One region of the Alteromonas sp. PRIM-21 genome, then DNA from elsewhere that is predicted to be linked to it. Evidence: predicted binding sites of a transcription regulator. Region 1 holds the regulator's gene; each other region holds the start of a gene.
The links. The regulator sigma-54, encoded in region 1, starts transcription at its own class of promoters, with help from an activator protein. The targets are predictions, from matches to a motif close to GTTGGCACGNNNNTNGNNT.
Positions count from the first base shown of each region.

Region 2: glnA (glutamate--ammonia ligase) is a predicted target of sigma-54. The motif match lies at 2,894-2,912, and genes of this name have one in related genera.
Region 3: IW644_RS00190 (flagellar assembly protein T N-terminal domain-containing protein) is a predicted target of sigma-54. The motif match lies at 7,429-7,447, and genes of this name have one in related genera.

Region 1 is NZ_JADOEK010000004.1:231,692-241,843, reverse strand. It holds gene lptC (LPS export ABC transporter periplasmic protein LptC) at 1-327, shown strand, start outside; gene lptA (lipopolysaccharide transport periplasmic protein LptA) at 296-841, shown strand; gene lptB (LPS export ABC transporter ATP-binding protein) at 844-1,569, shown strand; gene IW644_RS08825 (RNA polymerase factor sigma-54) at 1,643-3,124, shown strand; gene hpf (ribosome hibernation promoting factor) at 3,155-3,442, shown strand; gene ptsN (PTS IIA-like nitrogen regulatory protein PtsN) at 3,456-3,899, shown strand; gene rapZ (RNase adapter RapZ) at 3,983-4,828, shown strand; gene IW644_RS08805 (HPr family phosphocarrier protein) at 4,828-5,100, shown strand; gene mgtE (magnesium transporter) at 5,276-6,634, shown strand; gene IW644_RS08795 (response regulator transcription factor) at 6,690-7,442, opposite strand; gene IW644_RS08790 (spondin domain-containing protein) at 7,665-8,480, shown strand; gene IW644_RS08785 (spondin domain-containing protein) at 8,493-9,332, shown strand; gene IW644_RS08780 (ClpXP protease specificity-enhancing factor) at 9,596-10,069, opposite strand; gene sspA (stringent starvation protein SspA) at 10,066-10,152, opposite strand, start outside.
Region 2 is NZ_JADOEK010000002.1:167,063-177,214, reverse strand. It holds gene IW644_RS05150 (response regulator) at 1-370, opposite strand, end outside; gene typA (translational GTPase TypA) at 688-2,520, opposite strand; gene glnA (glutamate--ammonia ligase) at 2,979-4,388, shown strand; gene IW644_RS05135 (DUF4124 domain-containing protein) at 4,633-5,256, shown strand; gene glnL (nitrogen regulation protein NR(II)) at 5,387-6,472, shown strand; gene glnG (nitrogen regulation protein NR(I)) at 6,462-7,871, shown strand; gene IW644_RS05120 (HD-GYP domain-containing protein) at 7,958-9,097, opposite strand; gene IW644_RS05115 (1-acylglycerol-3-phosphate O-acyltransferase) at 9,301-10,026, shown strand; gene rraB (ribonuclease E inhibitor RraB) at 10,059-10,152, shown strand, end outside.
Region 3 is NZ_JADOEK010000001.1:64,595-74,746, reverse strand. It holds gene flgE (flagellar hook protein FlgE) at 1-1,041, opposite strand, end outside; gene flgD (flagellar hook assembly protein FlgD) at 1,056-1,742, opposite strand; gene flgC (flagellar basal body rod protein FlgC) at 1,774-2,196, opposite strand; gene flgB (flagellar basal body rod protein FlgB) at 2,199-2,633, opposite strand; gene IW644_RS00220 (CheR family methyltransferase) at 2,837-3,667, opposite strand; gene IW644_RS00215 (chemotaxis protein CheV) at 3,683-4,612, opposite strand; gene flgA (flagellar basal body P-ring formation chaperone FlgA) at 4,883-5,614, shown strand; gene flgM (flagellar biosynthesis anti-sigma factor FlgM) at 5,717-6,046, shown strand; gene flgN (flagellar export chaperone FlgN) at 6,133-6,564, shown strand; gene IW644_RS00195 (LPP20 family lipoprotein) at 6,739-7,176, opposite strand; gene IW644_RS00190 (flagellar assembly protein T N-terminal domain-containing protein) at 7,510-8,691, shown strand; gene IW644_RS00185 (transglutaminase-like cysteine peptidase) at 8,859-9,539, shown strand; gene IW644_RS00180 (bifunctional diguanylate cyclase/phosphodiesterase) at 9,546-10,152, shown strand, end outside.

The DNA of each region.
Region 1 (10,152 bases):
CAACAACCTAAATATACCCTTTATACAGAAAGTGCTTCATCACCTTGGGTTGTAACTGCCGAGGAAGGAACGCTTTATAACAATGAATTAATTCAGCTTGAAGATAGCGTTGTTATTGAAAATCAAACCAGCGATGATTTTGTCAAAAGTTTATCCACGGAATACATCCAGATAAATTTAGACACGAAACAAATGACATCTGATCAACCCGTTGAGATACTGGGTACGCAATACCTTATTTTAAGCAATGGGTTTAACGCGAATTTACGCACACAAGAATACGAGCTTTTAGATCATGTACAAACGACTTATTCCCCTAGCAACTAGCCTTCTACTTGCCATCGCTAGCGGTGCGGTAACAGCCAGTGAAGAAGATTTTTCACAACCCATTAAGATAGGGTCAAACACCCAGTTTATTGATGGTAAAAACAAAACAGCTCTGTACAAGGAAGATGTACTTATTACCCAAGGTTCACTCCTAATCGAAGCTGATGAAGTAGAAGTAATAGCTACAGATGGCAGCGGCCGTGAAATATTTATCGCTCGTGGCAACCCTGCAAGCTATTCTCAATCACTAGAAGACGGTACACCAGTATCAGCGAAAGCTAATGAAATTCGCTATGAAGTAATTAATCGCACTATTTCTCTGGCGGGTAATGCTGAGCTACAGCAAGATACCAGCAAAGTGCAAGGTGATAAGATTACGTTCGATATGATTACTGAACAATTGCTTGCAACGGGTGGCGCCGGTGAAGATGGTGAAGGTCGTGTAACCACAGTGTTTACCCCTGACACCATTCGTAAAACATCGTCTAAGAAAGACAACGAGGACAATGAATAGCAATGGCAACTTTGAGCGCTAAAAACCTTGCTAAATCGTATAAATCGCGACAGGTTGTTCGCGATGTAAGCCTTTCAGTGTCTACCGGTCAAATTGTTGGGCTTCTCGGCCCTAATGGCGCTGGTAAGACCACTACTTTTTACATGATTGTAGGCTTGGTCAACTTAGACAAAGGCAAGATCGAAATTGATGATAATGAGCTTACTCACCAGCCAATGCATGAGCGCGCACGCCGCGGTATAGGCTACCTCCCGCAAGAGGCATCAATATTTAGAAAGCTTACGGTACATGAAAATATCATGGCCATTTTGCAGACCCGTAAAGATTTAAATTCACAACAGCAAGAAGAAGAAGCAGATGCCCTACTTGATGAATTTAATATCAACCATATACGTAATAGTACGGGGATGAGTTTGTCAGGGGGAGAACGGCGTCGCGTAGAGATTGCTCGAGCTCTGGCAGCAAAACCACAATTTATTTTGTTAGACGAACCATTTGCCGGTGTTGATCCAATATCAGTTAATGATATAAAGAAGATAATACAGCATCTGCGAGATAGGGGTATTGGTATCCTTATCACGGACCATAACGTACGCGAAACATTGGATGTTTGCGAAAAAGCGTACATTGTGAGTCATGGCGAGCTTATTGCGCAAGGAACTGCGGAACAGGTTTTAAGTAATCAAAAAGTAAGGGACGTATACCTAGGCGAACAATTCAGGCTATAGTTAGTGTAACCGAATTGTCATTTTTCAGTTTCGCTCTGGTATATTTAATTTAGAGCATTTAAATAAGACGTAGATGAAACCATCTTTACAGCTAAAATTTAGCCAACAACTTACAATGACACCTCAGCTGCAGCAGGCCATTAAGCTGCTGCAGCTTTCTACGCTTGATCTTCAGCAAGAGATTCAAGAAGCGCTCGACTCTAATCCGCTTTTAGAAGTGGAAGAAGGTAGCGACGAGCCACAAGTAGAAAAGAACAATGTCGATAGTGACAATAGCGCTGCTGAAGCGACAGCTTCTGCATCAAGCGACACGCTAGAAGCAGGAGATGCACTGGAGAAGAATGACCTTCCCGATGAGCTACCTATCGACAGCACTTGGGATGAGTATTATTCCGCTTCTTCTGCGCCTGCACCTGGTCCATCTAATGATGATGAACAAATATTCCAAGGTGAGACCACTGAAGACATCCAAGAGCACTTGCTTTGGCAAATGCGGCTCACTCATTTTTCGGATACTGACCGCGCCATTGCTACTGCAATCATCGATTCGATTGACGAATCAGGTTATTTGACCGTTACTCTTGACGATATCTTAGAAGCGGTCAACGATGATGATCTTGAAGAGCCTATCGAAATGGACGAAATAGAATGTGTACTTAAGCGCATTCAAATGTTCGACCCCATTGGTTCAGGTTCTCGTACCCCTCAAGAATGTCTTATGGTGCAATTGCGCCAGTTTTCAGAAGACACACCGTGGCTTGCTGAAGCGAAGCAGCTTATTGAGGAATATTCAGATTTACTGAGCAGTAAAGACTACCGCACCCTAATGCGTAAGAGCCGATTAAAAGAAGATCAGCTGCGCGAAGCAATGCGTTTACTTCAAACCTTGAATCCTCGTCCAGGTAGTGCTTTAGTTACTAAAGAGCCTGAGTACGTTATTCCTGATGTCTCAGTAACCAAGAAAAATGGCCGTTGGGTGGTTGAGCTAAACCCCGACAGTCTGCCGAAATTAAGCGTAAATCAACAGTACGCAGCAATGAGTCGCCGTGCTAAGAACAGTAGCGATTCACAATTCATCCGCTCACACATGCAAGAGGCCAAGTGGTTCATAAAGAGCCTTGAATCTCGTAACGATACCTTAATGAAGGTCGCAAATTGTATTGTGCAGCAGCAAATGGGCTTTTTTGAGCACGGCCCGGAAATGATGAAACCAATGGTGCTAAATGATGTCGCAGAAATGGTAGATATGCACGAATCGACTATTTCCCGTGTGACAACGCAAAAGTATATGCATACGCCTCGTGGTATCTTCGAATTGAAGTATTTCTTCTCAAGCCACGTAGCAACTGAGTCAGGTGGTGAATGTTCATCTACAGCGATTCGTGCATTGATCAAGAAGTTAGTGGCTGCGGAAAATCCTAGCAAGCCCCTAAGTGATAGCAAGATTGCTTCGTTGTTGGCCGAGCAAGGCATAAAAGTCGCTCGGCGAACAATAGCAAAATACCGGGAATCGTTATCGATCCCGCCGTCGAACCAACGCAAAAGCCTTATCTAACCGGGCTTAAATATATAAGGAAGACGAAATATGCAAATCAACCTTACTGGTCATCATGTCGAAATCACCGACTCTTTGCGTAATTATGTCGATACGAAGTTCAGCAAACTTGAACGTCACTTTGATCACATTTCTAATGTGCATGTCATCCTGAACGTTGAAAAATTAAATCAAAAAGCCGAAGCGACTGTTCATTTAAGTGGCGCTGAAGTATTCGCATCCTCAGAAAATACCGACATGTATGCGGCGATTGACAGCATGGTTGATAAACTCGACCGGCAGGTAATCAAGCATAAGGAAAAACTGAAAAAACATTAGTAGTTAATTAAGCATGGATATACAAGCCATCGTAAGTCTGGACCGCACCGAGTGTGCGGTTCAGTGTAATAGTAAAAAGCGAATTCTTGAGATCATCGCTGATATCGCTGCCAAGCAAAATGATAACATTGACCAGGCAACGGTTTTAAATAGCTTAATGGCTCGAGAACGTATGGGTAGCACGGGTATTGGCAACGGCATAGCACTGCCTCACGGTCGCCTGGCTGGCCTTGAGAAGGTAATAGCAATTGTTGTTACAAGCACACCAGCTATCAACTTTGATGCCCTAGATGAAAAGCCCGTAGACATATTTTTTGCGCTACTCGTTCCCGAAGAGCAAACCGAAGGACACCTTCAAACACTGGCTACCGTAGCCGGTAAGCTCAGTGACAAAGAAACAATTAAAACAATACGCCGCGCAACAACCAGCGACGAGATTATTTCTGCATTAAGTTAAGCCATAAGAGCCTATACATTATAGATAGGCGCTTTATTCAACAACGCGTATGCGATGAAACCAGAATATAAGGGAGAGTTTAGGTGAAGCTGATCATAATCAGTGGTCGTTCAGGGTCTGGTAAGTCTGTCGCACTTCGCGCTTTGGAAGACTTAGGTTATTACTGTGTTGATAATATCCCAGTAAATTTGCTTCCCACCCTCACCCATACTGTTGTTGATGAATACGACCAAGTTGCAGTAAGTATCGACGTAAGGAATCTTCCCAAAAATCCAGATGACTTGGTAGAGATTCTAGATTACCTGCCTTCTTCTTGGTCGATGACTATAGTGTACATTGACGCAAGCGATGACGTACTGGTCAAGCGGTTTAGCGAAACTCGCCGTCTTCATCCTTTAGCTAAACTAAATAAGTCTCTATCAGAAGCTATCAGAGCAGAATCTGCGCTCCTTGCTCCAATTACTGAACGCGCTGATTTATACCTTGATACAGATAAGCTAACGATACACCAACTCGCCGAACTCATTCGGGAACGTATTTTAGGGAAGAAGAGCTCACGCCTTGTACTGGTGTTTGAATCGTTTGGCTTTAAACATGGCATTCCTAAAGACGCAGATTATGTTTTTGATGCGCGCTTCCTTCCCAACCCTCATTGGGAGCCTGACCTTAGACACCTTACTGGGTTAGATGCCCCCGTAGAGGTATTTTTAGGCTCACAGCCCGTAGTAACAAAATTCATCTGGCAGATACAGAACTTAATGACCACATGGCTTCCTCACCTAGAGCGCAACAATAGAAGCTATGTAACGGTAGCGATTGGTTGCACCGGCGGCCAGCACCGCTCTGTCTATATTGCCCAAACCTTGTCGAAAACCTTCAGTGAAATACATCCTGATGTTCAAATTCGTCACCGAGAGCTTAACCAGTAATGACTATTCAAAAAACGCTTACTATCGTTAATAAACTAGGTTTACACGCTAGAGCAGCCACGCAATTGGTTAAGCTTGCTAATCAATTTGATGCCAAAATCATTTTGAAAAAAGGTGATAAAGAAGCCGATGCAAGTAGCGTTTTAGGCTTGATGATGCTGGAAAGTCATCAGGGCGAACAGGTAGATGTTATTGTCGATGGTGATGACGCGGTCGATGCACTTGCTGCCATCGAGGAGCTAATTGAAGGCAGATTTAACGAAGACGAATAGTCTCAACACGCCTCACTCTTGACGAATTAATCAACAGCGAACTTAGTAATTCCAAATTCTTGCGTAAAAGCCACGCAATTATCATGACAGACTTAATATAATTGCGATATTCTACGCACACTTAGGCTAAAACAGTCTCTATTTTTCCATCTCAGCATAGTAGGAATAACGCCTTATGGCAGAAGCGCTTGTTTCTAAATACGTACAAACCCAATTACGTGCACTCAACGCAGCGTTAATAAACGGGCAATTTGTATCTGTACGTAAGCTTCTGCTTGAACTTCCTCCTTCAGACGTTGCGCATATTCTTGAATCTAGTCCAAGCAGAACCCGTGACGAGTTATGGGAGCTTATTGATAGCGATTTTCACGGCGACATTTTAGAAGAACTGTCTGACGATGTTCGAAACGGTATCATCACAAAGATGCTCCCCGCCAATGTGGTTGATGCACTTGAAGAGATGGATACCGATGACTTAGCAGAAACGCTAAGCAGTCTTCCCGAGCCAGTATTGGCCGACATTCTCGATTCAATGGACGCACAAGACCGCGTGCGCGCAGAGCAAGCACTGTCTTACGGTGAAGAAACCGCTGGTTTCATCATGAACACCGACACCATTACTTTGCGTCCTGATGTTACCATCGATGTGGTTCTACGTTACATTCGTTTAAAAGGTGAGTTACCAGAAAATACAGACACCTTCTATGTAGTAAATAGAACCGACAACCTAGTGGGTATCATCCCGGTTGCCCGTCTACTCACCGCGGATACCGACGACAAAGTGTCTGATGTCATGGACGAAGAGTCAGAGGCCATTCCGGTAAACATGCCCGACGATGAAGTGGCGAGCCTATTTGAGCGTTATAACTGGCTTTCAGCTCCGGTAGTTGATGAAAATCATCGCCTAGTGGGGCGAATTACCATTGATGACGTAGTTGATATCATTCGTGAAGATGCTGAGCACTCTATGATGAGTATGGCCGGTCTCGATGACGATGAAGATACCTTTGCACCGGTTATGCAAAGTACTAAACGTCGCTCCGTGTGGTTGGCAGTTAACCTTGTCACTGCGCTAATGGCAGCTATGGTAAGCGACTTATTTGAAGCTACGCTAAGTCAGCTTGCCGTTTTAGCTATTCTAAATACCATAGTACCGAGTATGGGCGGCGTGGCTGGTAACCAAACGCTAACACTCGTTATTCGCGGTATGGCGCTCGGTCATGTAAATGCTAGTAACTCTCGCTGGCTTATTAGTAAAGAAATTGCTATCGGCTTTTTAAATGGCGCAATTTGGGCGGTGCTTATTGCCTCTGTCATTGCCCTATGGAAACAAGACTACATGCTAGGCGTTATTATTGCCTTTGCAATGATGGTAAACATGATTGCTGCGGCACTTGCTGGCGCAACCCTACCTATGATTATGAAGCGCCTTAAAATAGACCCTGCGCTCGCTGGAAGCGTTATACTTACCACTATCACTGATGTGGTTGGTATCTTCGCCTTTTTAGGTACGGCGACCCTGTTTTTAATTTAGGCCTAAAAAGAATATTCATCCTCAATAGGGGCCCAGCAATTTTTTGCATTATAGCTTAGGCAATTAGCGCCTTGTCTGTATACGCATTTATATTAAGTTTGTATCCGACGCCCCATACGGTCTGTACCAACTGCCCGCCGTTTTTAATACTGTTAATCTTATCGAGTTTAGCGCGTAGCCTATTAATATGGGTGTTTACTGTATGTTCGTAACCTTCGTGATTATAACCCCATACCTCACTGAGTAGTTGATTGCGAGAAAAGACCTGATTGGGATGCCTACAGAAATAGTTCAACAAGGTGAATTCTCTTGCTGTCAGTGTCAACAATTGCCCATTAATTGTTACGCTGTGATACCGCAAGTCGACGCTAAGCGGACCTATCTCGATACGCTCATCACTACCACCGGAAGCTGTCGTATTCTCACGGTTGGGCATACTTCTGCGCATATGAGAGCGAATACGTGCTGAAAACATGCGTTCGTCAAACGCACCAGTAAGGTAGTCATCAACACCCGCTTCATAATAATTTGCTTCATCTACCTCCGTACAGGCCGTATTTCCTGTCGACATATCACTTTCAACAGCCACTACCCAGCTTTCGGAGTTAGCGTCTACTAAAGCTTTAATACGCTGCAGGCACATCGCATTTCGCGCCGATTCAACGATTATAAGTGAATAATGTTGTGCTTTTAGCAAGGATTCTGCTGATTGAAAATTAGAGACTGCGTCATAAAGAAAACTATGCTTGCTCAAACATTGCGATATGTTTTGTTGAAACTTATTCCCGCTGTAGATGATAAGGATCATAACTCGCTCCTAATTCGCCGATAAAAAACAAGACCGGAGCGTTTTGAATTTTATTCCACATAAACAACATTTTTTTTATATAACGCACGAGTCTTGTATTTCTAACGGTATTGATATCTTTTGGGACGAATCTGTGTGCTTTTTGTGAGATTTTTGTGATGAATTAACAATTTTACTGCCCTAAATTTTTATGCGATTTAATACATAAACAAGGACAAGAAAATGAAATTCACTAAACTTGCTAGCGCTACCCTACTGTCGCTCGCAACAATTTCAGTAAGCCAAGCGGTTACATTAGATGTTGAAATTACTAACTTAACCCAAGCACAAAGCTTTACGCCGCGCCTTGTGATTGCGCACGATGAGACCGTTGACGCTTTTGAAGTGGGACAGCCAGCTTCATCGGCTTTAGCGTGGCTTGCTGAAGCGGGTGTTATTGATGATGAACAAAACGCTGACTCAAGCGGAGCTAACTTTGAAGCGTTATTGGGTCCGGTCGATACAGACAATGGCTCAAACACATGGCATCGTTTTGGTGGTCTGCTAGCCCCGAAAGCAACATTAAGTTATCCCTTCGACACAATGGACAAGCCTTATCTTTCACTGCTGTCTATGCTGATACCGACCAATGATGCCTTTGTAGGTATGGACAGTATTGAAATCCCTACTGAACCTGGCACCTATACGTATTATCTTAATGCTTACGATGCTGGCACTGAGTTGAACGATGAGCTAAATAGTGCGCGTACTGACGTCGTTGAAGCCGGTACAGGAAATGCGCTAGGGGGCTATGGCGTTCCTGGTGTTGCTGGCGGCGGTGCACCTACTCGTATCGTTGACTTAGGTACGGGCGGCACAGGTGTGGGGGCACAGGTAGTTAATGGTGAAATAGAAGATGGTGAAGATGGCCCAGTACACATTCACCGCAATGCGCTTGGTGACACCGACAATGCTTCAGGTGCAAGTGATTTAGATTCAACTGTACACCGTTGGTTAAACCCCGTTGCACGTGTTGTTATAACTGTTCCTGCATCTTAAGGAGCCATTACTATGACTAATCCAATAGTAAAACTCAGTACGTTATTAATGCTATCAGCTCTTTTAGCGGCGTGCGGCGACGATGGTGATACAGGACCTCAAGGGCCAGCGGGACCTCAAGGTGAAGCTGGCGTCGACGGTCAAGACGGTGCCGATGGTGAAGACGGCCAAGACGGTAGCAACGGTAATTCAGCAGTTTACACGGTTCAGATTACTAATTTGACCTACTCCCAACCCTTTGCTCCTGCCGCTGTCATCTTGCACGAGCCAGGCTTTTATTCTTTTGAAGAAGGCGAGCCTGCAAGTATGGGCATTGAAATCATGGCTGAAGGCGGTGATCCGTCGATGGTAATCAGTGAAGCAGCAGAATCTACTGACTTTTTAGATGCGCTAAGTTCAGAGGGAATATTGGGCCCACGCTCAATGGGAACAGAACTAACGTTGGTGGTACCTGAGTTAGATGCGGACGACCTGCGCCTTACAGTAACGACCATGTTGGTTAATACCAACGATGCGTTTACTGGCTTAAATGCAGCTAACGTAAGTAACATGGCTGTGGGTGAGGCGAAAACATTCATGACAGTGACCTGGGACGCCGGTACAGAGGCCAACACAGAAACAGCAGCAACTATGCCTGGCCCCGCCGCAGGAGCAGCAGGTGGTGGTGGAGAAGCCGCAGGTTATGATGTTGTAAGGGACGACCTCGCAGATGCAGTAAGGCTTCATCAAGGTGTGGTAACTAGTGCAAACGCTAATGACCCAAGCCGTGAAGGGTTGTCAACGTCTGTACTAACCGAAGCCCATCGCTTCGATTTTCCAACAAGTCGTGTTGTGATAACGCGAACTCGTTAATAGATCTAAAGCGAATCAGCCACTTTAGCGCCCTATTACCTATAAGTAATGGGGTGTTTTCGTATTTATCAGGACACAAGCTTTGTAGTTGGATACTTAATTTCGAGGCGTAATATACAAGCTTCGAATTGAGGAGAGACACATTAGATAGGGCGAATGTAAAGATAATAGCTGGCTCTGCTTAAACAAATAGCTTTGCAAAGCCAGACTACGTCAATACACTGAAAGTTTTTAAATAGCGGCCATGCAAATGGCCCAGTTAGCTACTTAATAACCTTAAGGCTAGGCTTACCCTTTTTAGGGGGTACAGGCGCATCTTGAACATCGCTAGAGTCAGCGTCTTCCAGAGGCGTTGGTCCACTCGGTTGAGATGCTTCTTCAGGTGCTTCAGTGCGCTCTTGCTGCGCGCGGGCAATATCTTCTTCGGTGGCAAATACTGTACCTGCACCGTTTTCCCTTGCGTATATAGCCATCACAGCTTCACAAGGCATACTCAATCTTCTGGGCTGGCCAGAAAAACGTGCTTGAAACGACAAGCCATCTAAATCGAGAGAGAAATTAACACACGCACTTGGCGATACGTTTAAAACAATTTGACCGTCTTTAACAAACTCTTGTGGTACTTCTACCAACTCGTTAGTTGCATCAACCACAATGTACGGCGTCAAATCGTTATCAACAATCCACTCATAAAAAGCCCTAAGCAAATAGGGCTGGTTTGACGTCATAGATGTCATAGCGGGTTGTGGATCTCACGCTCTTGGTCAGTCAAAGATGCTTTAAATGAACTACGAGAGAAAATGCGGTTCATGTAAGCGTT
Region 2 (10,152 bases), on a different contig from region 1:
CTTGTGTTACTGCTTCTTTCGACTTTTGAACCAGCTCCTCCATATTCAGGGGTTTAGCTAAAAAGCCTGATACTTGAAGCTTACGTGCTTCAATAACGAGCTCTTTGTTAGGGTCGGCAGTAATAAGCAAAAAAGGGACGTTTAAACCAGATGACTGACAAGTTTTTAAAAGGCTAAGCCCGTCATAATCCGGCATTACTTGGTCACTTATGATCAAGCTTATGGTGTCGGAAGTTTGTTGTAGCAAAAAGTCTCTCGCAAATTTACTACGCGTAAATGGAAAAACAGTAGCGTCTAACTGCGTCTCTAACGCATCAGTAATAAGGTCTAGCGTAATAGGATCATCTTCAACAACGGCTACAGAAAACACTACCCTTCCCCTTTAGTTAGGTCATTAGTCGTTTATATTACAGCGACTTAGCTTACGTGTTAATGCGTAAACTTTTTCTTTCTTAAGCATAGAAGTTCTAAGCATGTTTGACCACTAACCTTTGGTCGATATTTAAGCTTTTGGGTGTTTAACCATTACAGTTAAATAACTAAGTTGGAGAGTTCGAAAGGAAAACTTTAAACCTACAAAAAATAGGGAAGGCTGGCGGCAACTATTAGGTTAACAAAGTTCAATCACTAATTAAAAAATGCCAGCAAAAGCTGGCATTTTTAAAATCGATGTAGTCTTAAAGGATATTAAGACTTAGGTGCGCGTGATGCACGCTTACGTTCGTTTTCTGTAAGAAGCTTCTTACGAATACGGATAGACTCAGGTGTTACTTCTACTAGTTCGTCGTCATCGATGAACTCAAGCGCTTGCTCTAGTGACATCTTGATTGGTGGAACTAGGGTTTGCGCTTCGTCAGTACCAGAGGCACGAACGTTTGTAAGCTGCTTACCTTTAAGTGCGTTTACAGTTAGGTCATTGTCACGGCTGTGAATACCAATAACCATACCTTCGTAAACTTCAACACCGTGACCGATAAATAGGCGACCACGCTCTTGCAGGTTAAACAGGGCGTTAGTCAATGCTTTACCGTTTGCGTTTGCGATAAGTACACCGTTTTTACGCTTACCGATGATACCGCCCTTGTACGGACCGTAGTGATCGAACGTGTGGTAAAGCAAGCCAGAACCAGATGTCATTGTCATAAAGTCTGTTTGGAAACCAATTAGGCCACGGCTTGGAATAATGAAGTCGATACGTACACGACCTTTGCCATCTGGAGACATATCGGTCATTTCGGCTTTACGAAGACCAAGCTGTTCCATGATTGAGCCTTGGTGCTCTTCTTCACAGTCAATCGTTAGTGTTTCGTAAGGTTCTTGTGTTTCGCCATCAACTTCTTTAAGAATTACTTCTGGACGAGATACAGCAAGCTCGTAACCTTCACGACGCATGTTTTCAATAAGAATGCCTAGATGAAGTTCACCACGACCTGATACGCGGAACTTATCAGGGTCTTGAGTTTCTTCAACGCGAAGCGCAACGTTGTGCACTAGTTCGTCGTTAAGACGCTCTAGGATGTTACGTGAGGTTACATATTTACCTTCTTTACCCGCAAACGGAGACGTGTTTACCTGGAAGGTCATGGTTACAGTAGGCTCATCAACCGTAAGTGGAGGAAGCGCTTCAACCGTGTTCTGGTCACAGATAGTGTCAGAAATCTTAAGTTCGCCAAGACCTGTAATAGCAATGATGTCGCCAGCATGTGCTGATTCAACTTCATGACGTGCAAGACCAAGGTAACCGTAAACCAAGCCTACTTTACCGTTGCGCTTTTCGCCATCAGCAGTAACAACCGTCACTTGTTGGTTTGGCTTAACTGAACCGCGCTTAACACGACCCACACCAATTACACCCACGTATGAGTTGTAATCAAGCTGAGAAATCTGCATTTGGAAAGGACCGTCTACGTCTGCATCAGGTGCAGAAACTTGCTCAACGATAGTTTCAAATAGTGCATTCATGTCTTCTTGAGGCTCGTCTGCATCGTGTGATGCCCAGCCATTTAGGGCAGAAGCGTAAACAACTTGGAAATCAAGCTGCTCGTCAGTTGCGCCTAGGTTATCGAAAAGGTCGAATACTTGATCCATTACCCAATCAGGGCGTGCGCCAGGCTTGTCGATTTTGTTGATAACAACAATTGGCTTAAGGCCTTGGGCAAATGCTTTTTGCGTTACGAAACGCGTTTGTGGCATTGGACCTTCCTGTGCATCTACAAGTAGAAGTACAGAGTCGGCCATTGACATTACACGTTCTACTTCACCACCGAAGTCAGCGTGTCCTGGAGTATCTACGATGTTGATACGGTAGTCTTTCCAGTTAATCGCTGTGTTTTTAGCTAGGATGGTAATGCCACGTTCTTTCTCGATGTCGTTCGAGTCCATTACGCGCTCTTCTTGCTCGCCTCGAGATTCAAGGGTGCCAGACTGCTGTAACAGTTTGTCTACCAGGGTGGTTTTTCCGTGGTCAACGTGGGCGATGATTGCGATGTTACGCAATTTACTAATATCAGTGGTATTCATGCTTATATAGAGCCTGTGTAAATCGATGCCAACTTAATTCGGGAATCGAATTAGTCTGCATTAGATTTGTTGCAAAAAAATGCAGATAGAGAAATTTGCGCGGATTGTACAGAAAAACCACGACGTTTGCGCACCTTTTTTTGATAAGAAGTCACTTTTATTAGAATTACCTCTTCAGTTTAAAAAATAACCATCCCTTTTGCACCGAATTGAACATATACAGTGGTGGTGTGATACAAAGTGATCTAGTCTAGATGACATAAAAGTAACAATTAAGCACCACTATGGAGCATTAACGCACCTTACTGGTGCATCACTATTCAAATGGAAGTGATGGATGCCTGTCCATGCCGCAAAATTCGGCTTGCTTGTAAATGGCATGATAATCGCTTTCACTTTTGCCACTGTTGGAGTGAAGCTGATCATTCCGCATTTTTACATTAAACCTGGAGGACACGATGTCAGTAGATAAGGCATTAGAACTGATTAAAGAAAGTGAAGCGAAGTTTGTAGATTTACGTTTTACCGACACTAAAGGTAAAGAACAACACGTATCAATTCCTGCAAGTGTTGTTGATGAAGAATTCTTCGAAGAAGGTAAAATGTTCGACGGTTCTTCAATTGCTGGTTGGAAAGGCATCAACGAATCAGATATGGTTCTTCTTCCAGACGCAGACAGCTGCGTAGTAGACCCTTTCGCAGAAGAAACACAAGTAAACATCCGTTGTGACATTGTTGAGCCTTCAACAATGGAAGGTTACGAGCGTGACCCACGTTCTGTTGCACGTCGCGCAGAAGAGTACTTGAAATCTACAGGTATCGGCGACACATGCTTCTTCGGCCCAGAGCCAGAGTTCTTCCTTTTCGACGACGTGCGTTTCCATACAGATATGGCAGGTTCGTTCTACAAGATTGACTCTTCAGAAGCAAAGTGGAACTCAGGTGAAGAATTCGAAGGCGGCAACATGGCTCACCGCCCTGGCGTTAAAGGCGGCTACTTCCCAGTACCTCCGGTAGATTCTGCTCACGACATTCGTGCTGCTATGTGTATGGTTATGGAAGAAATGGGCCTTGTTATTGAAGCTCACCACCACGAAGTAGCGACAGCGGGTCAAAACGAAATCGCTTGTGAATTCAACACGCTAGTTAAGAAAGCGGATGAAATTCAAGTGTATAAGTATGTTGTACATAATGTTGCACATGCATACGGCCAAACTGCTACCTTTATGCCTAAGCCTCTTGTTGGCGATAACGGTTCTGGTATGCACTGTCACCAGTCTATCTCTAAAGACGGCGTTAACATCTTCGCAGGTGACAAATACGCAGGTCTTTCTGAAGAAGCACTTTACTACATCGGTGGTATCATCAAGCACGCGCGTGCAATCAACGCCTTCGCTAACGCTTCTACTAACTCTTACAAGCGTCTAGTTCCTGGATTCGAAGCGCCGGTAATGCTTGCATACTCTGCGCGTAACCGTTCTGCATCAATTCGTATTCCTCACGTAACAAGCGATAAAGCGCGTCGTATTGAAGTACGTTTCCCTGACCCAACAGCTAACCCTTACCTTGCATTCTCTGCAATGCTAATGGCTGGCCTTGACGGTATCAAAAACAAGATTCACCCTGGCGATGCTATGGATAAAGACTTGTATGACCTACCTGCAGAAGAAGCGGCTGAAATTCCAACTGTTGCAAGCTCGCTTGAAATGGCACTTGAAGCACTTGATAACGATCGTGACTTCCTTAAAGCGGGTGGCGTAATGACTGACGACATGATCGATGCATACATCGACCTTAAGTCAGAAGAAGTAACTAAACTTAACATGACAACTCACCCAGTTGAGTTTGACATGTACTACAGCGTGTAATAACACACTGTATAGCGATATATACTAAAGCCCGCTTTGCGGGCTTTTTTTATGTTTGCAATTTAACTACTATGTCTTTGTGTCTGCGCTAAAAGTGGCTTATACGTTTGCTTACCTTGGGCAGTAAACTAAGGGCCGCCTTATTTGAGTACCGCTTAAAAGATGTAGCTACAGGCCTCCCGTGACAAAAGTATTATGCTGGCATTTTCCAAATATAATGATTAGGTAACAAACCGTGCAAAACATGATGCGATACATCTGCTTAACTTCACTGCTATTGATTAGCAGCAATGGGGTGTTACCCCTGCAAGCCGCTATGCTTGGCCTAGAGCAAGACAATTCGCAGCAAGAAACACAAATAAATGAGACAGAGCGTGACGCCGAGGCAACGACTCCCCTTTCTTCTTCAACTACAACAATCTATAAAGTGGTAGGAGAAGATGGCTCTATTACTTTCACCGATAAGCCGCAAAAAAATGCTGAACCACTGGCATTCGATGATAAAACGCAAAATGTAGTCACAGCAGCCAAAGTACCTCCCCCACCACCGCTTAAGCCTGATGCGCCCAAACCAAATTATCGCGTAGTCATTAAGTCCCCTGCACCAGAAGCAACAATCCGAAATAATTTAGGTGAGCTAACTATTTCTGCGGCGCAAACTGGTGCACCCAAAGCACCTATCTATCGCTTAATATTCGATAACGCCCCATTTGCTAGCAATAGTTCGGGCGTATTTAAACTCTCAGGTGTCCATCGTGGAGCACATACTTACAAAGTTGAGTTAACTAACAATACGGGCAAGACTCTTGCATCGTCTCCAGAACAAACCCTTTACCTACATCAGGCATCGGCGTTAATTAATAACTAATAGCGTGCAACCATTGTTCTGTAAGCGCACCACCGAGGTTCAGTAAGCTATGTTTGCTTAGCCTCTTATTCGCGTATCGCATCATTGCAAGCTACAATGCACAATTATGGTGCAAAGGAGACGAGCTCGGATGCATTCCACCGAGTTAGAAACACAACAGCTTATAAATAGCCTAAACACAGCATTGGTAATGGTAGATAACAAACTTACCATTGTTTACGCTAACCATGCGGGTGAAGCCTTGTTCGAGACTGGGCTAAAGCAACTTATCGGGCACCCGCTTCAAGACTTTTTCTTACCGGGAACAATAGAAACTACCAGACTAAAAGCGGCGATTAGAAAAGGTGAAGACTTTACCGAGAACGAAATTAAGCTAGCGTTCAGAGACAACCGCTATGTTTCTGCAGATTTAACCGTTACCAACTTACACTTTGACGATGGCCCTCGACTGCTGTTCGAAGTCAAAAAAATTGACCAACAAAAACGGATTTCTCGAGAGAATTTACAAAATGCACAACATTATGCGGCTCGAGAGCTAGTACGTGGCCTAGCGCACGAGATAAAAAACCCATTAGGTGGCATTAGAGGCGCAGCCCAGCTTTTAGAAAAAGAGCTGTCGGAAGAGCACAAAGAATTCACGCGTATGATCATTGAGCAATCTGATCGTCTGCGCAATCTGGTGGACCGTTTGCTAGGCCCTAATTCACTGCCTCGATTCGAAGAAAGCAATGTGCATCAGGCTCTTGAAAAAATACGTAGCCTAATGCGTTTTGATTCAGATAACCCTATAGCCATAGTTAGAGACTATGATCCTAGTATACCGCCGCTTTTATTAGACCCTGACATGATTCAGCAGGCTGTGCTTAATATTGTCAGAAATAGCATTCAAGCTTTAACCGAGAGCCAAACCCCTAACCCAGAGATTAGGCTAGTTACGCGAATAGAGCGCCAGATGACGATTCAAACGAAACGTCATGCGCTGGTAGCAAAAATAAAAATTATAGATAACGGCCCGGGTATTCCCCCTGAAATAAAAGACACGCTTTTTTATCCCATGGTCACGAGTAAGCAAAATGGCTCTGGGCTGGGTTTGTCTATTTCGCAAACCCTTATTAACCACCACGGCGGCAAAATAGATGTAGACAGCTACCCTGGTCACACTGAGTTCGTAATTTATCTACCAATAGATCGTAAGGAGACAGACGATGACGAATGAGTCTGTGTGGATTGTCGATGATGACAGTTCTATTCGTTGGGTGCTGCAAAAGGCCTTACAAGCCGCTGATATCAGCTGTTTGAGTTTTGAAAACCCTGAAGATTTATTGCTTCAACTTCAAAGCGGTCAAGCCCCCGAAGTCATCATTTCGGACATAAGAATGCCACAAATGGACGGCATGACATTACTGAACGAAGTACACGCTTCTCATCCGCTGCTTCCCGTTATTATTATGACGGCGCATTCGGATTTAGACAGTGCGGTAAACGCTTATCAAAAAGGGGCATTTGAATACTTGCCAAAACCTTTTGATATTGACGAAGCAGTAACCTTAACTCAGCGCGCCCTTGCTCATGCAAGAGAGCAGTCGACGGTATCCAAATCACAAGTTGAAGACGTTGTAACCGAGATAATTGGTGAAGCGCCTGCTATGCAGGAAGTTTTCCGTGCTATAGGTCGACTTTCACGTTCTTCGATAAGCGTGCTTATTAATGGCCAATCGGGTACCGGTAAAGAGCTGGTAGCGCACGCACTTCACAGACACAGCCCTAGAGCGAGCAAGCCTTTTATTGCGCTTAACATGGCGGCAATCCCGGCTGACTTGGTTGAGTCTGAGCTGTTCGGGCATGAAAAAGGCGCTTTTACCGGTGCACAAGCAGCACGCCAAGGGCGTTTTGAGCAAGCTGACGGCGGTACACTTTTCTTAGATGAAATAGGCGATATGCCGTTAGATGTGCAAACCCGTCTATTGCGAGTACTCGCGGATGGTCAGTTTTATCGCGTAGGTGGTCATCAGTCGGTAAGCGTTGATGTACGCATTATTGCAGCCACTCACCAAAACTTAGAGCAGCGTGTTGCTGAAGGAAAATTCAGGGAAGATTTATTTCACCGCCTGAACGTTATTCGCGTGCATCTTCCATCACTCAACGAACGTCGTGAAGATATTCCGTTGTTAACACGCCACTTCCTTCGCCGAGCAGCCAAAGAACTTGATGTGGAGGCAAAAAGCATTTCTAAAGAAGCTGAGCGCGTTATGTCTCAGTTACCATGGCCTGGTAACGTAAGACAGTTAGAAAACGTATGCCGCTGGCTAACAGTGATGGCAAGTGGACAAGAAGTCTTACCGAGCGATCTGCCGCCAGAAATTCACAGCGATAGCAGTATTGAAAAACCGAGTGCCGAATCGGGTGATTGGCCAGATTTACTTGCAAGTTGGACCGACAAACAACTACGCGATGGTCACCACAATATCCTTAACGACGCTATGCTAACTTTCGAGCGCGTAATGCTTGAGCGAGCACTCCAGCACACACACGGTCACAAACAAGATGCGGCTAAACGCTTAGGTTGGGGAAGAAACACGCTTACCCGTAAGCTAAAGGAATTAGGTGTGAATTAAACCTGTTTCGCTTTTTGAAGTTGCTGGCAAGCCTTTAGCTGAATTAGGCTCTCAGCCAACACTACATAGCAAGAAAAGGGCAGTGTTTACTGCCCTTTAGTTAAAAGCGCCGTCATAGCCTGATTAAACAGCCTTACCCACTTCATACTGAACTGGCCTTTGGCACTGCGGTTAATCTCGATCACTGCTTCTTTTTTGGAAAGCACATTGTCTTCATTGTGCGCTCTTGGGTGTGTCATTGCGTCGTAAGTGTCAACAATTGCAAGCAGCTTAGCGCCTTCACAGATATCGTCTTCTTTTATGCCTAGCGGATATCCAGTTCCATCAGTGCGCTCATGGTGTTGCATCACAATTTTACGCGCCATGTCCCATTGGTCTAGGTGCTCTAACAAACGAGCGCTTTTGTAAACGTGAGACCGCATCAGATTGAACTCAATATCACTTAATTCATCGCCTTTATGCAACAGCTTTAACGGCATGAACGCCATACCAAAATCATGAACGTAACTGGCTACCGCTAGCTGGTCTTCGTCAATTGGATTTTCAGCCACATCGTTAATGTACATGGCCAACTTAGCAATGCGATCACCTCGTCCAACCCAATAGTTAGAACGCCGCTCAATGGTTTGCATAAGATCGCGGAAAAACAAAATGTCTTGTTTTTTCTCACTGCTAATGTCTTTAGGTATACCTGTCGCAGCTAATGTGGGCGGCTTTATTTGCACGTTTTCAGGGTCGTCGCCGTCAGCGACAATGTCTAATGCAGGGTTGAGTAACAACACAGCTTCAGTAAGACGTTTTTCATGTTCAGCAGAATTGTCAGGTGTTACACGACTGATAGCCAGCACTAGCTGGTTGTGAAGGTTGTCATCATACTCAGCCTTACCGTCAGCCATTACAGCCTCGACAAAGGCTTTTACTCTGTCCATAGTAAGAAGTACCAAGTCACTCATAGTGCTGGTATATGCCACCTGCCCTTTGCGTAAGTAATCGAGCAAATCTTCGACATGCTGTAAAAGGGGGATCATCGGAGAGAAATTAACTAAGCCTAAATCGCCCTTAATAGTGTGGATTGAACGAAACAGGGCTCGTTGCAACTCGTTGTCTTCCGGCCGAAGCTCTAATTCAATCAAAGTTTGCTCACTTGATTCATAGAGTTCGTTAATTTCCTCCATAAGGTCAGCAAGAATATCTTCTTCTAGGTCGTCTGGAGTAAATGTCTGCATGTAATGAATACCGAGTTAGGTTCTATTAAGCTTTCTATTATTGTAATTCGGTATCGGCAAAATTTCCTCATACTAAAGGTGATAAAGAAGGAACTTTCACAAGTGATGACCCGATTAAATCTAAACACTGTAAAAACTCATCGGACAAGTGTACGCTGAAACTTCATCTATACTGCGCGCGTCAATTGTATCTAGGAGTTGTTTTGATCGCTTTATTTCGCATACCGGCACTATTTATCGCCTTTTTATTAATCAACATTCTTTTGCTGATCATTTGTATTGTGCGCCCTTTTCACAAGGACAACGTGCATGCTGCCGGTAGTTTGTATTCACTTATGGCTAAAATAGTGGGCCTTAAAATTATCATAAAAAGAGACCTCGCTGTAAAAACGAACGAGCCTTATGTTTTCATTGCAAATCACCAAAACAGCTTCGACGTTATTACTATTTGTAAGGCTGCGCTTCCCGGCGTAGTCACAATTGGAAAAAAGAGTTTGAAATGGATCCCCATTTTCGGCCAAATTTATTGGCTGTCGGGGAATATCATGATCGATAGAAAAAATTCAGGAAAAGCGCGAAACACCTTAGATATTGCCGCTAACCGCATAGCTAAAAAGAAAACGTCTGTATGGTTATTCCCTGAAGGTACCAGAAGTTACGGCAGAGGCATTCTACCGTTTAAGCAAGGGGCTTTTCGTTTAGCCAAAACCACGAATGAACCTGTAGTTATGGTTACAGCGAGCAACCTGCATAAAAAGGTTAAATGGAACCGCTGGAATAACGGGATTGTGCTGATTGATATCGCAGCACCTCAATCACTGACCGAAGAACGCACAATTAAAGAGTGGATGGTGCACTTTAATGATGAAATGAAACAAAAGTTTGATGTGCTTAATACACAGGTCGATGAACTGGAAAAAAGCAGGTAAACTTGCGCCTAAATTGCTAACGAGTGTTTATTATGACCCAGTTCGATGAAAGAGAAGAGTGGTACGAGTTTAACCAAGAAACTATTGATGCCCTTCTAGAAGATGGCAGTCAAGCAGATGCCGACT
Region 3 (10,152 bases), on a different contig from region 1:
TAGTCGGCCTACTGGCAGACCATCTTGTTCTAGTGAGGTTACTTCAAAGGCTGAAGCAAACTGAGTCGGTTCATTAGGTGTGGCGCTATTTACATCAAGATTAAAATCTATGCTTATCTGCTGCGTAGGATCCGAACCATTTGCAAGAATACCCGCACCTAGCGCTTCAGTTTGCATTTTAAAATCTAGTGTTGGTAAGCCATCTGGCGTTTCCATACCAGAAAAATCACCACCCTGAGAGAAAATAAGTTTAGATGCGGTTACGGCATTACCTGTATTACCGCCCACCGAGTTAACTGCTGTAGTAGGGTCGGTATCGGCACCTGTCGAGTCAGTCATGTCAACTAGGGTATCGTCTATCGCGGTAGCAACATACCATTCATTATCTACGCCTACTGTATTATCCTTGATAAAGTAATAAGTCATTACATGACTGTCACCTAATGAATCATATACAGTAACTGACGTCGCCGCGTTGTACGTTAACGGATCTTCTGGGTCAAAATCTTGCGGATCTAACGCAGCATCGCCGGCCGGTAGATTCATGCGAATATCGACTTCTGAAGTTTGCGCGGGTGAACCTGATGAATCAGGAATACGCACTGGCTCAGTGGTACTTAGCGCAACCGATGCGCTTGTACCATCAGAGTTTACTGGGAAACCCAGAAGGTTGTCGCCGTTACTGTTAACCACAAAGTTATCACTATCTAACTTAAACTGACCGGCACGAGTGAACGAGAAGTCACGAGAAGTGATTTCAGGTACGGTAGCAAAAAAGCCGTTACCCGTAATAGCAAGGTCAAGCGATGTATTCGTAAACTGAAGGCTACCTTGAGAAAATTGCTGTGCAACTTCTTGGGTAAGAACACCGTCACCTACTTTCGTTTTACCACCTGACAGCAATGATGCCGCATAAACGTCGCCAAATTCAGCTCGTGATTCTTTAAAGCCAACTGTATTAACGTTTGCGATGTTGTTGGCGGTTACATCCAAATCTTTTTGTGCGGCCGATACGCCACTCAGTGCAATATTAAAAGACATTATTGATTCTCCTACTAACTGCCGATTTGGATGACGTCATCAAGATTGATACTGACATCACCATCCAAATTCAAAATTACGCCCTGACCGCTGCCGGCCAAGCTGACACTTCCAACATGACGATTGACGGCAGTATTCAGCTGAACACCTTCACCGTTTAGTTCGCCGGTAGCGCTGATAACATATTCACCAGGTTCCATCTGGTTGCCGTGTTTATCTTTGCCATCCCATTCAAACTCAATGTTGCCCGCACTTTGTGTACCTGCATCAATGGTTTTGATTACTTCTCCAAACTGGTTCTCAATGTTTATCGTCATGTTTTGAACCGTTTTCTCGTTTACAATAACGCCTGAAAGGCCTTCCCCCTCATTCGCCATGTAACCGACATTGCCTTGAACTAACACGTTTTGACCGATGAGACTCGATGCCTGTAGAGCTTGGTTCGATGTCATTGAGGCCGCAAACGATTCGAATTTCTCGTTAAGCTGGGAGATGCCGTCTGCCATCGTAAACGACGTCATCTGCGCCACCATCTGATCGTTATCAACCGGTGCCGTAGGATCTTGATTAGCAAGCTGTTCAGTTAACATTGAAAAGAAGTCTTCCTGGGTTAACTGCTGCTCGGTACCATCGGCGACTTTTACAGTTTCTTCCTGCCAGTACAGGTCGGTATTTAGGCCGGTGTTGTTTATGGTGTTCACTGATTAATCCTCACATTATTCAAGCGGCAAGTTACTGCCCCTGACCTAACTGCAGTACGCGGCGGAAGATTCGTTTGGTGGTGTCCGCTACCTGTACGTTTGTTTCATACGCTTTAGACGCTGACATCATATTCGCCATTTCTTCTACAATGTTGACGTTAGGTTTATAGATATAGCCTTCTTCGTCTGCCATTGGGTTATTAGGTGCATACTCCACCTGAAGTGGAGCATCACTCTCTACTATCCCTTTAACTTGAACACCTGCGCCCTTCGAGTGATCCCGCATAGCGTCTTGTAATGCTGTTGCGAAAACAGGGTGACGAGCTCGGTAGGTTTCGTCATAGCTGCTGCTTACCGAGTTTGCATTAGCAATATTACTCGCCGTGGTATTAAGACGGACATTTTCTGCCTCCATACCCGTACTCGAAATTTGCATTACGTTAAATAAACTCATGACTATTGACCTCCTGAGCTAAGTGCTTTTTTCATGCCTTTAATTTTCCCATTCAAAAATTCAAGGCTTGCTTGGTAGCGCAATCCATTGTCTAAAAATCTGTTTCTTTCCGCTTGGACTTCTACCGTATTACCGTCGCCAGTATCAGGTTGAGTAGGTACGCGGTACTGCATGTCAAAATTTGCCGCAACAGACGAAGGATTGCCGCCTAAATGGCGCTCATTTGTCCGCACTAACCCTGATGAAGCATGACTTGTTGCGCCACTAGATGCTTCACTCATTGCAGACTGCATGGCTTTGTTAAAATCAATATCCCTGGCTTTGTAACCAGGCGTATTTGCGTTAGCTAGATTCCCCGAAATAACCTCCATACGCTCTGTGCGTATTTTAAGTGCTGACTCGTGAAAGCCCACCAGCTTATCTAGGTTAATAGCCATAACATGACCTCTGACATACTTTAAAAACGTTTCGTGTAGACAAGCTAAACGGAAATTTAAGCGTTAAACTTTTGCCGTTTTACTGTCGTTTGTTTAAATAGTTAGCAAGGCAGATGCCACAATGGGATTTTGACGGAAGGTATAGAGGTCAGTAGATCGGCTTGAGTTTTAAAAAACTTTATTTATCAAGCCGATAAGTTAGATCATTTTTTTTGGTAGTAAAGACCAGGGTGGCACTTCACCATGCTGTAGATATCACTGGCAGCACTTATAGACTCTGATGCGCCAAGAAATAGAACGCCGTTAGGCTGCAGTTGTCCGGCAATTTGTTGCAGGATCCGCTGTTTCACTTCTGCCGAAAAATAAATTAATACGTTGCGGCAGAAAACGATGTCAAACCGACCAAGCGCGGCATAGCTCGTAAGCAGGTTCAAACTTCTGAAGCTTACCATGCGGCGAACCTCAGGCTTCACTTGCATAAGCCCTTTTTCATTTTGTTGGAAAAAAGCTTGTCTTCGCTGCGGAGATAAGCCTCTGGCAAGAGAGAGCTCGTCATAAATGCCAGATTCACATTTTTGCAGCATTTCTGATGATAAATCGGTTGCCACAATCTCAACGCCCGCTCTCAACGCGCCTGGACGTTGACGTTGGTACTCAAGCACAGACATTGCGATGGAATAAGGCTCTTGCCCCGACGAGCAAGCAGCACTCCAAATGCGAACCTTCTGATTTTTAGTAGATAAGGATGGCAATAGGTCCTTTAAAAGAAGATCAAAGGGATAATTATCGCGAAACCATAAGGTTTCGTTGGTTGTCATTGCGTCGATAACACTTTGTAACAAGGTGCGATCAAAACCACGAACAACAACATCAATCAGTTCATCTGCAGATTCGTACTTATGTTTAAAAAGCAATGAAGCCAAACGGCTGCGGACGAGGTATTGTTTATTCTCGCCCAAAACTATGCCGCATTGCTTTTCAAGAAACTCTCTGAACTTTTGGTAGCTCGCGGGCGAAACGTCTTTATTAGCCAATCCTTTCCTGCTCCGTTATTCGCACTCGGTCATTAGCCACTTCTGTACAGCAGTTGCTAATTCGTCTGGGTGAAACTTCGCTATAAAGTCGTCCGCTCCAACTTTTTGTACCATTGCTTGGTTAAACACCCCGCTTAATGACGTGTGCAGAACAACGTGAAGTTTTTGAAGCTCCGGTGTATTTTTAATTTCTGCAGTCAAGGTATAGCCATCCATTTCGGGCATTTCAATATCAGAAACTAGCACACCAACGCGGTTAGTTACGTCGCCATACTCTTCAGCGATTTGTTTAAGACGATTAAGCGCTTCAAGACCATTTTTAGCAAGCTCGATTTCAAGGCCTAATGACGTAAGCGCTTTTTTCACCTGATTCCTCGCTACCGCCGAGTCATCCGCTATAAAGATAATTTTGTTTTCTTGCCCCTCTGTCGTTAGCCCCTCGGCAACGTCAGCACTAACTTCAGCGTTTAGCGGGGAGATCTCATTGAGAATTTTTTCTACATCGAGTATTTCAATGAGTTCGTTTTCTACTTCAGTAACCGCCGTAAGATAACTGGCCCGCCCTGTGCCCTGTGGCGGCGGCATGATGGCATCCCAGTTGGTATTGATAATGCGCTCAACAGCGCCAACCAAGAACCCTTGAACCGAACGGTTGTATTCGGCAATAACGATAAACGCATTAGAGAGGTCTTCAATTTTACGACCACGTGTAGCCATACTTAGGTCAATCACCGAAATAGTTTGGCCACGAATGTGTGCTACCCCACGAACCAATGGGTTTAATTTTGGCATAGCCGTAAGCGGAGGACACTGCAACACTTCTCTTACTTTAAATACATTAATCCCAAACCGCTGACGGCCGTTCAGTCTAAACAGCAACAACTCTAAGCGGTTCTGCCCAACAAGCTGCGTTCGCTGGTTTACCGAATCTAAAATACCCGACATAGGTCACCTCTAAGTAATACTGGGCATGATCATTGCCTCTTATGATAAGAGTAGACAATATCACTAAATTTTTGCAGGTCAAACGACAGAAAAATGACACTTAAGGTTTGTTTAAGCGTTACTAACCTTTCAATACTGCCAGTTAAATCTTGTCATGTTGAAGCGTGTGCTTTTACACCTTGAACTAAGCATTGTTGTTAAACCCGCTGTTTACAAACATAGATTTCACTAAGCATAGTCAATTAATCGCAAACTGAAACACGAAATGTCATGATGAAAAAGATAAACGAAAAAATGCGTACTGAATTCACTCGCTCGTTCACCCGTTTAGTAGTCGGTTTGCTAATCGGCTTACTAAGTAAACATTGCTATGCAGCGGCGTCCAATCATGAACAAGTTGAAGAAGGTGCCAAGCAGTACTTGATAAATCAACTTAACGATAATGCGCAGGATACTAACATTGATGTGGATATTGTGAAGATAGACGATCGGATAAATATCCCAGACTGTCCAACCGGTTTCCAATATAATGCGTCACAGGAAGCGCTGAACCAATCTTACATATCTGTTCGAGTAAGCTGTAAAAATAATGAGTGGTATTTGTTTACCAGCGGCCAAGTAACGAGAACGAAAGAAATTGTAGTTACGCAGGGCGCAATTAGCCCTGGAACTGTATTAACCTCATCAAATTTAACGAAGGCAAAAGTAGACGTGAGACGTCTACGCTACACGGCATTCACCGATCTAGAGTCGTTAATTGGCGCTAGAATGAAACGCCGGGTTACCGATGGTCAAGCGATACAGTCGAATATGCTATGCTTTGTATGCAAAGGCGATAGAATTACTATTACCGCGGAGGTTGCGGGAATGGAAGTTAAGACAGCTGGAATAGCGCAACAAGATGGTGTGGTTGGCGATAACATAAAAGTCTTAAATGCCAGTAGTCAGAAGGCCATTATTGCTAAAGTCGCAAGCCCTGAAGAAGTCGTGATACACTTGTAAAAGTGGGCTATAAATATCTACTATTTTGTTCTCAATTTAGCTAAAGATATTTGCCAAAAGGCCGATATATATACCAGAGGCAAAAAGTAGTGAGGACTGATTATGGCAATTAATAATATAAACAATGGGTTACCTAAAACACCCGTTGATAACGGGAAAGTTGCGCAGCAGAACCAGACGCAACAATCTCAACAGCAGACTTCAGCACAGTCTGCGCAAACAGCACAAGCGCCAAGACAAGATTCCGTTTCGCTGACTCAATCTGCACAGCAGTTGAATCAAGTTCAGAAAAAAGGGACTGAGGCGCCAGTGAATCAGGAAAAAGTTGATCGTCTTAAAAAAGCGATCCAAAGTGGTGAGTACAAGGTTAACCCTGAAGTTCTTGCTAATAAAATCGCGAAACTAGAATCCCAAATATTTGGAACTAAATAATTTGGTGCTAAATAATTTGGTGCTAAATAGTTTGGTGTTACAAAATCAGCGACAATTTATCAAACACGTTCAATGAGACAAGTATAGTGACAGAACAAGCAAGCCAGTTAACACAAGCATTATCTCGTCAAGTGGAGCAAATGACTTCACTTGCGTCGCTGCTTGAAAAAGAGCTGCAGCTTATTAGCTCGCGTGACGCTGAATCTTTGATGAATTTGTTAGACGAAAAAACAGCCCTTCTGGGTTCTATTCAATCGCTGGATGCAAGCATTGAAGATGCTATCGACAACGAAAATGCGATGTCGGAAGACGATGAAGCATTAATGGCTGACGCCAAGAAGCTTCTGGAAGATTGCAAATATCGAACACAGGTTAATCAAAAAGCCGTAGAGCAAGGACAGCTACGCCTCACACATTTGCGGAATTTGATGATGGAAGTTCGAGCAAAAGAATCACTCACTTATGACAAGAAAGGTAAGCCGAAAGGCGGAACTTTAGGCTCTGGAGTGAGTGCTTAGGCTTTTAAATAGTTTCGTATCGCCGCAGTGCATTAACCACACAATGCATTGCCCCCGCAGTACATTCACCGCGCAGTGCATTGACTACATAGACAGCTAAGTTCACTTTATTATCACGTATTTTCTAGCATCCCACTGCAAAGTAATTAGCGCGAATCGCCTTTAACTTACTTCCTAGTAATACTTTACATCTTTCACTCGGCGCGGCTTAGCCGTCGACAAATAAATATCGTAGACTTGCTGCATATCTAAAGAAAGCTCCGTAACGTAGGTATCCTCACCCACGGGATAAGTCTTAACAACCTCGGCGCCTCTAATTACTCCCTCAACAGATGCGCGTAACGTTTCACTGTCAACAACAAGGCGTGATACAGACTGACTACCTTCTATTTTTTGACCGTATACCTGTTCGGTCAACTCGCGGTATGCATCTAATTTTGACGCTTTCATCGCCATTATTAGCTTCATACTGTCAGACTCGCCTTTTTGCGATGAAATCGGCGCGTAACCAACCGCCTTTAAAACAGGGTAAGTTTCAGGCTCAACGGTTTCCCATTCGACGTGTTTATCAATAATGCCACAACCACTCAAAGAGATTGCCAGGCCAAACATGGAAGACCGCAAAAGTAATCTCGAATTTTTTAGTCCATTCAACCACATAATTTAAAACCTCTTTGTGCATCAATAACGAGTTAGTGACGTCTAAACATTTACCTTTATAACCTTTATAGGCTAATAACATTTCAACAAAGCGTTATGAATAACATCAGATTCCATAACGACAGTTTGCAGTCATATACCCTAGTACAAAGCAAGTAAGCAATATGTGCGCCCGTTTGCTTTTAAAAATAGCTTCCTCCTTTAATTGGCACTTTTTTCGCATAGTTCTAGCAAAGGTTACGACATTATTTAACCGTAATAACTAAACAACCGCAGAGGTGTCACGTGCGACAAGCAAGCAAAACAACGCTAATGGCATGTTTAAGCAGAGCGATGGCCGCTGTTTGCCTACTTGGACTAATGGCTGGGCAAGCCCATGCCGTTTGGTATGAAGCCACAGGGCAGGCTGTGGTAATGAACGGTAACAAGGAAGCAGCAAAACGCGCAGCGACACAGGATGCGCTCAAACAAGCGATGTTATTTGCTGGGGCTTCAGTGCAAAGTGTAGCCAAACTCACTAATGGGCTTCTGAAAAACGAAGAAATGACGATCCGTTCGACAGGCGAAGTCGAGCAATTAGAGCTCGTGAGCGAAACTTATAACGGTGATGTAGTCACAGTTAGTGTACGTGCAGACATTTTTCCTAGAGGAGAAGTATGCTCAGCGCAGCGGGACGAAAAACACTTTGCCACTACTCACTTTAGGATAAGAAACAGAGCACAGCTGACCCAAGGAAATATTCCGCAATTTGATAAGGCGTTTACACAGCGATTAGCTAAAGCAATGCAAGAACAGACAGATAATCTGAGCCTTACTTACGTTGCTCCCCATACTGCAAAGTTTGATAGCCGTTATACCGACAAAAACGTACGTACGCTATCAGATCAAAGTAACACGCAATTTGTCATTATTGGGGTTATTGATGATTTAAGTGTTGCGCAAAAAGAAGTATCTGTATTTGCACCTTGGCGAAGCGACACTTCATATCGTGCGTTCGCAATGTCTGTACAAGTTTATGACGGGATAAACGGCGGTCTTCTGTTCAGTTCCTCTTACGATACTAATGAGGAATGGACGTTCGATAGGTTTGAAGACGTTGACGAATTTTCGTCAACTTTTTGGCAATCACGCTACGGCCAAGCAATTGATACATCAATCAGTCAATTAATAGAAGATATTAAAGAAGCAACAGCCTGCCAACCTGTTACGGGGCGGGTGATTAGCATTGCGAACAATAAAATTTCGGTATCTCTAGGACGAGATAATGGCATATCTGAAAAAGATGAACTATACCTTTATCAGGCCAAAGAGGTGGTCGATAATCGCGGTAGAAGGTATCTTCAATATACGCTCTACCCCGGTACATTTATTGTTGATAGTGCATATGGCAATTCGTCTGTGGTAGTCAACGCTACGTCGGGAATTACTGCGAATATTCAGGAAAATGATTTTGTAGTTAAGAAGTAAATTAGCTTTCACTTTATCAAATGTAAGTCACTGGCGTTGGGGGAACAGGGTTGGAATATCAACACACCCGTGTTATACCTATAACTACGTATAGTATCTAATACTTAAACTTTAGATAGAGACAAGTACTCTCTCTTATACTTTAGTATGACCTACATTATAAAAATATGACCCTTTCTCTGTTTGCGTCGCACTGCTTAGCATTAGTAGCCTTGCTACTGGCTGGACAACAACTGAGGGATCGCTATGTCATCGAGTTTCCAAAGCTCGAACAGGAAGTTAAAAATAATTTTGGAGCTGACAAAGCATTACATGTCAGTGCGCTAGAAACTAAACTTCACGACCTTGAAAATAAGGCTGTTAAAGAGCAGCTTATCGGTGTAAACGCTTTCTTTGACGAGCACATCCAGTACGCTACCGACGATATCGTATTCAAACAAAAAGACTATTGGGCCACGCCTTCTGAACTTTTTGGACATTCTCGCGGAGATTGTGAGGATTATGCCATTGCAAAATACGTAGCTCTGCTACACTTAGGTATCGATAGTTCTAAACTTCGCCTAATTTATGTAAAAGCGAAAATTGGTAGAAGCCGAGTAACGCAAGCACATATGGTACTAGGATACTATGATTCCCCTTCATCGGATCCTTTGGTGCTCGACAGCTTAGTGTCTAATGTGTTGCCAGGCTCTCAGCGGACGGATTTAATTCCTGTTTTCAGTTTTAATGATTCGGGTATTTGGCAGCCGGGTAAAACTGCACAAGTTTCTTCGTCCACCAGCAGGCTATCAAGGTGGCGTGATGTTATTGAGCGCATGAAACAGGAGGGGATTAGCAGAAGGTCTTAGGAGTCTATGTCAATAACAAGAGAATTATGGCTCGCCATAGCAGTTGTTGTCCTTGTTGCAATTGCAGGTAGTGTCACAATTCATGGAATAACTACCAAACACTATGTAGAAGAGCAGCTTTATTCAAAAAACCTAGACAACGCGAGCATGCTTGCCCTAACACTTAGTGGGCTGGATAAAGACCCTGTTTCATTAGATCTCTTCATAATGTCACAATTCGACATTGGTCACTACGCCTCTATTGTACTTCAAAAATCTGACGGTGAAATTGTCTCTGAATATACTCATGAAGTGCAGTTGGACGAAAATACCCCAAAGTGGTTTTCAGATAACTTTTCTCCTATTGTGAAACCAGGTATTGCCCAAGTAAGCGAGGGTTGGGGTCAATATGGTACGGTTTATGTCGAAACAGATACCAGCTTTGCCGTTGCATCAATGTGGCGCGCCACTAAACGACTTATTTTTGGTTTATCACTGGTCGGCATATTTTCAGGCTTTTTAGGGGGCTGGGCACTGCGCTATATTATCAGGCCTTTAGACAGTGTTGTGCGCCAAGCTGAATCATTTCAGCAAATGCAATTTATCCGGCTAAAAGAGCCTCGTACATTAGAAC